One region of the Pseudomonas sp. NPDC089422 genome, then DNA from elsewhere that is predicted to be linked to it. Evidence: riboswitches for the same ligand, from Rfam matches in the RefSeq annotation. Region 1 holds a riboswitch; the other holds the start of a gene.

Region 1 (4,206 bases):
GGCGAGGGCGTGGTCTTCGACGAGACCTACATCCACTACGCGGCCAACACCACCGAGCACAACCGCATCATCCTGTTCTGCGACATCGAGCGCCCGCTGAAGTACCGCTGGGCCACCGCGTTCAACCGCTGGTTCAGCCGCAACGTCATGGCCGCCGCCGCAGCGCCCAACGACGCCGGCGACAAGACCGGCGGCATCAACCGCCTGTTCACGCGCATCTACAAGATCCGCGAGCGCGGCAAGGCGCTGAAGAAGCGCAATCGCATGCGCTACTACCTGGAGAAGTGGCTGGTGGTCGCGGCCCTGGTGCTGGTGTTCGTCTACATCTGATGCTGCCCCTGCAACCTGTCGCCGGCAACCGGCGGCAGGCGCAAATTCGACTAGCCTGAAAGCTCCTCCCGCAACCTTGCCAAGGTGAAGACGATGAGCATGATGGACTGGGACGCCTACCGTAAGCAGTTGATGGCCGGCATCGGCGATCTCAAGCAACTGTCCCCCGACACCGTAGCCGGCTACATGACCGCCAGCGGCGCGGGTGCCAAGACCAACCACCTGGACGCCAAGACCCGCGAGCTGATTTCCCTGGCCGTGGCCGTCACCACCCGCTGCGACGGCTGCATCGCCGTGCACTCACAGCAAGCCGTCAAGCACGGCGCCACCCGTGAAGAGATCGCCGAGGCACTGGGTGTGGCCGTGGCGATGAATGCCGGGGCCGCGCTAGTCTACTCGGCCCGCGCCATGGATGCGGTGGGCAAGGCCAACGGCTGAAGCCCAACGGCGTCGCCGCCCTTGCGCGACGGCGCCGCGCCACCCAGACTTGGCGGCCTAGCCACTGCAGGAACCGCCATGATCCACATCCGCCCCATGACGCCCGACGACTTCGAGCGCTTCTGGCCGACCTTCCAGGCCATCGTCCAGGCCCGCGAAACCTACGCCTTCGACCCCGAACTGGACGTCGAGCAGGCGCGCCAGCTGTGGCTGCAACTGCCTCTGCACACCCTGGTGGCCGAGGCCGATGGCGAGCTGCTCGGCTCCTACTACCTCAAGGCCAACGCCGCCGGCCCTGGCGCCCATGTCGGCAACTGCGGCTACATGGTCTGCGCGGCCGCCCGTGGCCGTGGCGTGGCCCGGCTGATGTGCGAGCACTCGCAGAAGCTGGCGCGCCAGGAAGGCTTCCTGGCGTTGCAGTTCAACTCAGTGGTGGCGAGCAACGAAGTGGCGGTGGCGCTGTGGACCAAGCTCGGCTTCGAGACCGTTGGCCGCCTGCCCAAAGCCTATCGCCATGCCCGCCTGGGGTTGGTCGACTGCCTGGTAATGTACAAGTGGCTGGCCGATGAGCCGGTGGTGGAAAAGCCCCCCCTGCTGATCGGGCGCAAGAACATCGAAGCGCGGGTGTCGCGCCGCCGCGGGCGCTGACACGCGCATTTGACGCGCCGGCCATTCGATGGTCAGATGCGCGCCAGTTTCAGGTGTCCTGCGCCGCCGTGCGCAGGGTGAAACGGGAAGCCGGTGCGTCGTGGTTCACGACAAGTCCGGCGCTGCCCCCGCAACGGTAAGCGAGCGATGCCTTCGACACACCACTGTGCGCCAGCATGGGAAGGTGAAGGCCTCACGACCCTCGCAAGCCCGGAGACCGGCCTGAAGCGTCACTTGGCAACCCGCGGTGGGCGGGCGCAGGCCGGTATCCGCGTGCGCCTGCGTACGCGGTGCGCCTTTGCGTGTTTTCCACCGGGATCCATTCATTCCTGCAGTAGTGGAACGACATGTCCCGATTCATCAAGCTTCACCCCCTGGCGGCCTGCCTGGCCGTTTCCCTGCCAGCCCTGGCCGACGAACCTGTGCTGAACCTCCCTTCCACGGCCATCACCGATACCCGTGACCCACAGCGCGTCGACCTGGCTACGCCCAGCGAGGCCGGTTCACGGCTGAACCTCAGTGCTCTGGAAACCCCGGCCAGCACCAGCAGCCTCACGGCCGAACAGATCGAGCAGCGCAACAACCTCACCGTGCAGGACGCCGTGACCCGCTCGCCCGGCATCACCTTCATCGGCAACCCCGGCGATGGCGGCACCGGCCTGTCGGCGCGCGGCTTCACCGGCCATGGCTCGGTGATGACCCTGTTCGACGGCGCGCGCCTGTACACCGGGGCCGGTACCCAGACCTTCCCGGTCGACCCGTGGATGGTCGAGCAGATCGACGTCATCCGCGGCCCGGCTTCGGTGCTCTATGGCGAAGGCGCGACCGGCGCAGTGATCAACGTGATCCCGAAAAAACCCTTCGCTGGCGACATCCACAACCGCCTGCGCCTGGGCTACGGCTCCTGGGACCGCCAGCAACTGGGCCTGGACAGCGGCGGCAGCCTCAGCGAACGCCTGAGCTATCGCCTGACCTTGAACCAGCAGGCCGGCAACGGCTGGGTCGACCGCACCGACTCGCGCAGCCTGGCGCTCAGTGCCGCGCTGCGCTTCGACGCCAGCGACGACCTGAGCTTCACCCTCGCCCACGAGCGCGGCGACGCCCAGCCCGCCAACTACTACGGCACGCCGCTGATCGACGGCCATTACCGCAGCAGCCTGCGCAAGAAGAACTACAACGTCCAGAATGACGAGCAGCGCTACCACGACGAGTGGACCCGCTTCACCACGGGCTGGACGATCAACGACCACCTCAGCGCCAGCAACCAGCTCTACTACATCAAGAGCCGTCGCCACTGGCGCAATGCCGAGAACTACAGCTGGGACGCTGACCGCGCACTGCTGGAGCGCCAGAGCTACCTGGAGATCAAGCACAACCAGGAGCAGATCGGCGACCGCCAGACCTTCACCTTCGACCACAGCCTGTTCGGCCTTGCCAGCAAGACGCTGGTCGGTGTCGAGTACAACAAGGTGCGTTTCAACATCGACAGCAACCGGCCGTACAACGACGTGGGCGGCGACTCTATCGACCCATGGCAGCCGACCCCAGGCTGGTTCCACAGCGACTCGCCAACCCGCCCGCAGACGCTGTCCAGCACCCACACCTTCGCCCTGTTCGCCGAGAACCGCCTGCAGCTCAGCGAACGCCTGTCGCTGGTCACCGGCGTGCGCCGCGACCAGAACCACATCGACCTCGACAACCTGGTCGACGGCAGTCGCAGTGACCGCAGCCTGCAGGGCGGCAACTGGCGCGCCGGGCTGGTGTTTGCAGTCACCAACGACCTGTCGCTTTATGGCCAGTACTCCACCAGCGAGGATGGCGTTGACAACCTGGTCAGCCTCAGCCCGTCACAGATGCACTATGACCTGACCGAGGCAAAGCAGACCGAACTGGGCCTCAAGCAGCGCTTCTGGGAGGGCCGTGGCGAGTGGACGCTGGCGGCGTTCCATACCGTCAAGAAGAAGCTGCTGGTGGATGACCCGCTCACCCACGAGGCGCAACAGGCCGGGCAGCAGACCTCCGACGGCCTGGAGGCGTCGCTGGAACTGGCCCTGGGGCAGCAGTGGCAGGTATCGGCCAATGCTTCGCTGGTGCGGGCGAAGTACGATGATTTCGCCGAGGTGGTCGATGGCGTGGCCCAGGACCGCGCCGGCAACCGCCCGGCCAATGTGCCGCGGCGCACGGCCAACCTGTGGCTGAGCAAGGGCTTCGGCCAGCAGGTGGATGCCGGGATTGGCGCACGGTATGTAGATGAGCGTTATGCCGACACGGCCAATAGCCAGCGTGCGCCGGGGTATACCGTGGTCGATGCCGACATCGGCTGGCAGGTGTTGCCGGATGTACGCCTGGGGTTGCAGGTGAACAACCTGTTCGACCGGGAATATGTGGCGTCGGTGTTCAGTGGCGAGCAGTGGGTGATGGGGGCGCCACGGTCGTATTTCGCTACCGTGGATTACACCTTCTGATTTGAGCCGCCTGTCCCGGCCTCTTCGCGGGCACAGGCAACACAAAAACTGCTATCAACAGCAAATGAAATAGTTATAAGATAACGTTTCATTTGACAATCATTCCTGCCTGCGACCGCCTTCCATGACCAGCGCCTCAGCCTTCCCCACCCAGCTCACCCAGCGCCTGCAGAGCATCGATGCCCTGCGCGGCCTGGTGATCCTGTTCATGCTGCTCGACCACGTGCGTGAAACCTTCTTCCTGCACCGCCAGGTCAGCGACCCGATGACCATCGATGCTACCGACCCGTCGCTGTTCGCCAGCCGCACCCTGGCCCACCTGTGC
Region 2 (4,206 bases), on a different contig from region 1:
CCTGCGGGCATGGGTGAGCTGTCGCCGTAGCGGGTGAGGATGACCGTCTGCGCCACTTGCGGCAGGGTCAGTTCGCAGCCGAGCAGCGCCGCGCTGGCGGCAGTGGCGGTGACGCCGGGAATGATCTGGTAGTCGATGCCCAGTTCGCGCAGGTGGCGGATCTGTTCGCCGATGGCGCCATACAGGCTGGGGTCGCCACTGTGCACCCGGGCCACGTCCTGACCGTTGGCATGTGCGGCGCGGATGGCGTCGATGATTTGCTCGAGGTGCAGTTCGGCACTGTTGATGACCGTCTCGGCCTGATGCCCTTCGAGCACCGCCGCGGGTACCAGCGAGCCGGCATAGATGATGACCGGGCACTGACGGATCAGGCGTTGTCCCTTGACCGTGATCAGTTCCGGGTCGCCGGGGCCGGCGCCGATGAAGTAGACCGTCATGGCAGATCCTTGAATTGATGAAAGAAGCGATTATCCGGCGCAGGCCAGTGCCAGGGTAGCGGGGCCACGCACCTGGCGGGGCACCCTGAGTGTGGCGCTGGCATGGCTGAGGCTGGCCAGGGCCAGTGCCGTGCTCTCGGCGACGCCCCAGCAGCCGCTGTGGGCGTAGGCGACTGCCGAGTGGTGGCTGAGCTGTGGCTCGTACACCTGCAACTGCTCGGCAGCGAAAACCACCAACGGCAGGGCGTGACGTGCGGCGAGCTGTTGCAAGCCTGGCTCGTCGGCCTTGCCGGCAATGCTGGCAAAGCCGCGAAGTGCGATGGCATTCAGGCCGTGCTGCTGCAGCACTTCATGCAGCAAGGCGTCGAGAACCTCCACCGGGCAACCCCGGCGGCAGCCGAAGCCGGCATACAGTGCCGGCAATGGCTGGTCGATGGCCATCAGGCGTGGCTGGAGCGGCGATACAGCCAGGCGCTGAGCAGGCCCAGGGCCACCCAGAAGGCCGCGTTGGTCAGCCAAGAGGCGATCTTGAACTGAGCCTCCAGGGCTTGCGGGGCCAGGCTTTCGTGAACTTCCGGTTGCGGAGCACCGATCACGTGCGGCACCACCAGCAAGACCGCGCCCAGTGCCTTGAGCAAGCCATGGCGCGCGAACACCAGCAGGGCCAGGCCCACTGCGGTCGCGGCTGCGGTGCCGATCCACCAGCTCTGGCGCTGACCGAGGTCGGCGGCGGCAGTGCCTGGCAGTTCCGGCGGCAAGCCCAAGGTCGGCGCCAGGCAGAACACGGCAAAACCGGCCAGCCCCCACAGTGCGCCCGTGCTGGTGCGGCCCGGCTCACGCAGGCTGTACAGGGCGGCAAGGATCAGGGCGAAGCCGACGGCGACCACCAGATTGCCGCCGGTGGTCGACAGGATGCGCTGCCAGCCATCTTCTGGCGACCAGGCTTCCTCGCTGTGGGTGTGGCCTGCGCTGGCCTCTTCGCCGTGGCTGTGGTGCTCGGCTGCGGGAGCGGCCGATTCATAGGTTTCCGCCTCGAGGATCAGCGGTGCGACCCAGAAGCTTTGCAGCAGGGTCAGCAACAGCGCGGCGAGCAGGCCGCTGAACCCGGCAGTGCGGGCGATACGCATGATCATGGCAGCCTCAGTGGCAAGGGAAGGCGGCGCTGTGGCGGGTGTCGTGCGCGGCGTTGTGCACGGCTTCGATGTGCGAGAACCCGGCAAAGTAGACCAGGCACAGGCCGAGCAGGCTGGCACCGACGGCGATGACCACGCGCTGGCTGAGGGTAACGGGGGTGGTGATGCTGTGTTTGGCGCTGGTGACGGGCATGACGCGATCCTCTGCTTTTTTAGTAGGCAATGGGACAAGCGCGGCAGCCCCGGGCACGGGGCGCCCGAGGGAATGCGACAGCGCCCGCCCACCGCGGGGTGTTCATGAACGCCAGGCCGGTCTCCGGGCTTGCGAGGAGGAGCAGGGCTCCTTGAAAAGCATCACCTTCCCATGCCGGACTGCGTGGCACAGTGGTCTGGACGCTTCGCTCGCTTACCGTTGCGGGGGCAGCACCGGATTTGCCCGGCCCTGGTGAGGGCCTGCGACGCACCGATTTCCCGTTTCACCCCCGATGGGGGCACCTGACGCAAGGCGTAAGGAGAGCACGCGGCGAAGGTGGCGTCAAATGCTATGGCGTTGTGCCGAGGGGCAGGGGGCTTCATGAAACAGGATCAGTGGTTGGCGCCCGGCCCGAACCTCCCTGTTTTGCACAGTCCAACGTAAGCAAGGCCTCGCTTCGCCTGGCCGGAGGTACGCACATGAAACGCAAGACTGCATGGGTTGTCGTGTTGTCAGGGTTGTTGTTGCTCAGTGGCTGCTGGCCTTACTGGCACGACGGTGATCATCACCACCGGCATTACTACGATGGAGATCGTGGTGGTCACCAGGACTATCGTCGTTACTGATGCAAGGCAGCATTGGCTTCATCCCTTCCGCTTGCGGCCAGGCCTGTGCCACGCAACTGTAAAGAAATGGAAAAGCTCGCCCAGGCCGGCCGGTCTGGAAATTACACTTGCAGCGCTGTCCGTTTTGCCTTTTGGAGCGTTGTAATGAAGTTGAAGCATGTATTGCGTGCCGCCGTCGTGGCTGCACTGGTATCCACGCTGGCAGGTTGCTGGATGTTCATGCCGCCAGGTGGCGGTGGTGGGCATGGTGGAGGGCATGGCGGCCCGGGCATGATGGGCGGTGGACACGGAGGCGGGCCACGCTGACAGCAGTGAAACAGGCGGCTGTTCGCTCAGCTGCCTTCATGATTCATCGAGCATCCGTCCAGGATTGAAGAAGAACGATGCAATCATCACGGCGCTGATCACTCCCGACGCGTCCGCGACCAGCAACAGGAATTCGTTGCCCACCCCCAGCAGCGCCTGCTGGCTGATGGCGAAGCTTGCCCCGTGGGGAAAGGCGGCGATGCCCAGCAAGGCCACCGCCAACGCAGTCGACAGCAGCTTGCTGTACGTCCTCCTGAACGCCAGCGTGCAGGCCCAGAACAAAAAGATGCTGAACACGGCGAGGCCGGTGGAAATCACGAACTGGGTGAGTACTTCCAGCCACCACACCATGGGTCTCTCCTGAACGCTGCGCCTGGTCTATACGCATGAGAAACATGGCTGATTGAAATCGTTCCGCTCGGCTAAAGAAATAACGCGAAAGACGGAAAGTTGCCCGTGATGGGCCATTGTCCATATAGCAAATAAGCCTATAGGGCTGTGTGCGTTGCGCAGTACCATAGGTTCACGAAAACCAAAAAAGGGCGTTCAGTTTGGCCACTCTTTTCTAAGTTCTCGATGGGGCAGCTGGAGCGTGTCGCGTGAAGAGATCAAGATCGGTCGCAGGCGCAATGCTGTTAACCACTTTCGCCACGCTGTTGATGGCCGGGTGCGCACAGAATCGGGATGTGCGGGATGGCCATGATTATACGTCCGGTACTACCGATAGAAGCACGCCTGCTTATCTGGGGTGTGTCAAAGGCGAACTTCAAGGTAACGTGAAAACCTACGAAGTCGATGGCGACAACTCGGTGAAACTGTACGTCGAAAGTACCGACCCCACCCAGGCCGATGGTCTGGTAGAACTGCATGGCACAGGCGCCCAGCGTCAGTTTACGGCCTACCAGCGCGACGCCTGGTACGACCATGGCAGACTGCTCGATGCTGCATTGATGTGTAAAAAAGCCTGAACCGTTGATCTGCAAGTGCAAAAAGCCCGCACATGAGAGCGGGCTTTTTGCGATGGGTGCTGATCCATCAGCCTGGTGCATTCTAGGGGATGGAGCCGTCTTGCCCATTCGACGGAAGTCTTGCGCGGTCGCAATCAAGCCTGTGCACGACCTTGGTGGATTACTCCTGCGGCTCGATCCCGGCTAGAATGGCCCACGTTCCTGTCAGGTTAATCGCAAATGCCAACCGTTCGTATCCTATGTTGCGCCGCACTCGCTGCGAGTCTTGTTGCGTGCGCCAACCCAGGCAAGCCCACTGCCAGCAAGCTCACTGCAAAATCCCCGGATGTGTACGCCGCCTGCGTACTGCCAAAGTGGCAGGCACTCTCCCCCCAGACCACGCAAAAGTCCATCAGCCATGGTTATCGGTTGACCGCACCGAGCGCTGTGACTTCGGATGAGGTGCTCGAAGTTGTCGAGTATCACGATGGCAGCCGGGCAACCTTCTATAAAGGCAGCTTCCTGTCGAGCGACAAGCTGCGCCTGGCCGCCAGAGAGTGCCTC

Evidence for each region. A riboswitch is a leader RNA that binds a small molecule or an ion and turns the genes downstream of it on or off. The one in region 1 is predicted to bind cobalamin.
Region 2: it holds a riboswitch for cobalamin, as region 1 does, so the genes downstream of both, ACIPZ8_RS25130 (CbtB domain-containing protein) here and ACIPZ8_RS02045 (TonB-dependent receptor) in region 1, are expected to answer to the same signal.

What each region holds. Positions count from the first base shown of each region.
Region 1 covers NZ_JBIVHW010000001.1:455,030-459,235, reverse strand. The annotation lists gene lpxO (lipid A hydroxylase LpxO) at 1-330, shown strand, start outside; gene ACIPZ8_RS02055 (carboxymuconolactone decarboxylase family protein) at 424-768, shown strand; gene ACIPZ8_RS02050 (GNAT family N-acetyltransferase) at 847-1,416, shown strand; cobalamin riboswitch at 1,451-1,657, shown strand; gene ACIPZ8_RS02045 (TonB-dependent receptor) at 1,764-3,881, shown strand; gene ACIPZ8_RS02040 (DUF1624 domain-containing protein) at 4,006-4,206, shown strand, end outside.
Region 2 covers NZ_JBIVHW010000016.1:83,251-87,456, forward strand. The annotation lists gene cobM (precorrin-4 C(11)-methyltransferase) at 1-437, opposite strand, end outside; gene ACIPZ8_RS25120 (cobalamin biosynthesis protein) at 468-860, opposite strand; gene ACIPZ8_RS25125 (CbtA family protein) at 878-1,570, opposite strand; gene ACIPZ8_RS25130 (CbtB domain-containing protein) at 1,578-1,763, opposite strand; cobalamin riboswitch at 1,860-2,084, opposite strand; gene ACIPZ8_RS25135 (hypothetical protein) at 2,243-2,389, shown strand; gene ACIPZ8_RS25140 (hypothetical protein) at 2,534-2,695, shown strand; gene ACIPZ8_RS25145 (hypothetical protein) at 2,732-3,046, opposite strand; gene ACIPZ8_RS25150 (hypothetical protein) at 3,295-3,663, shown strand; gene ACIPZ8_RS25155 (hypothetical protein) at 3,883-4,206, shown strand, end outside.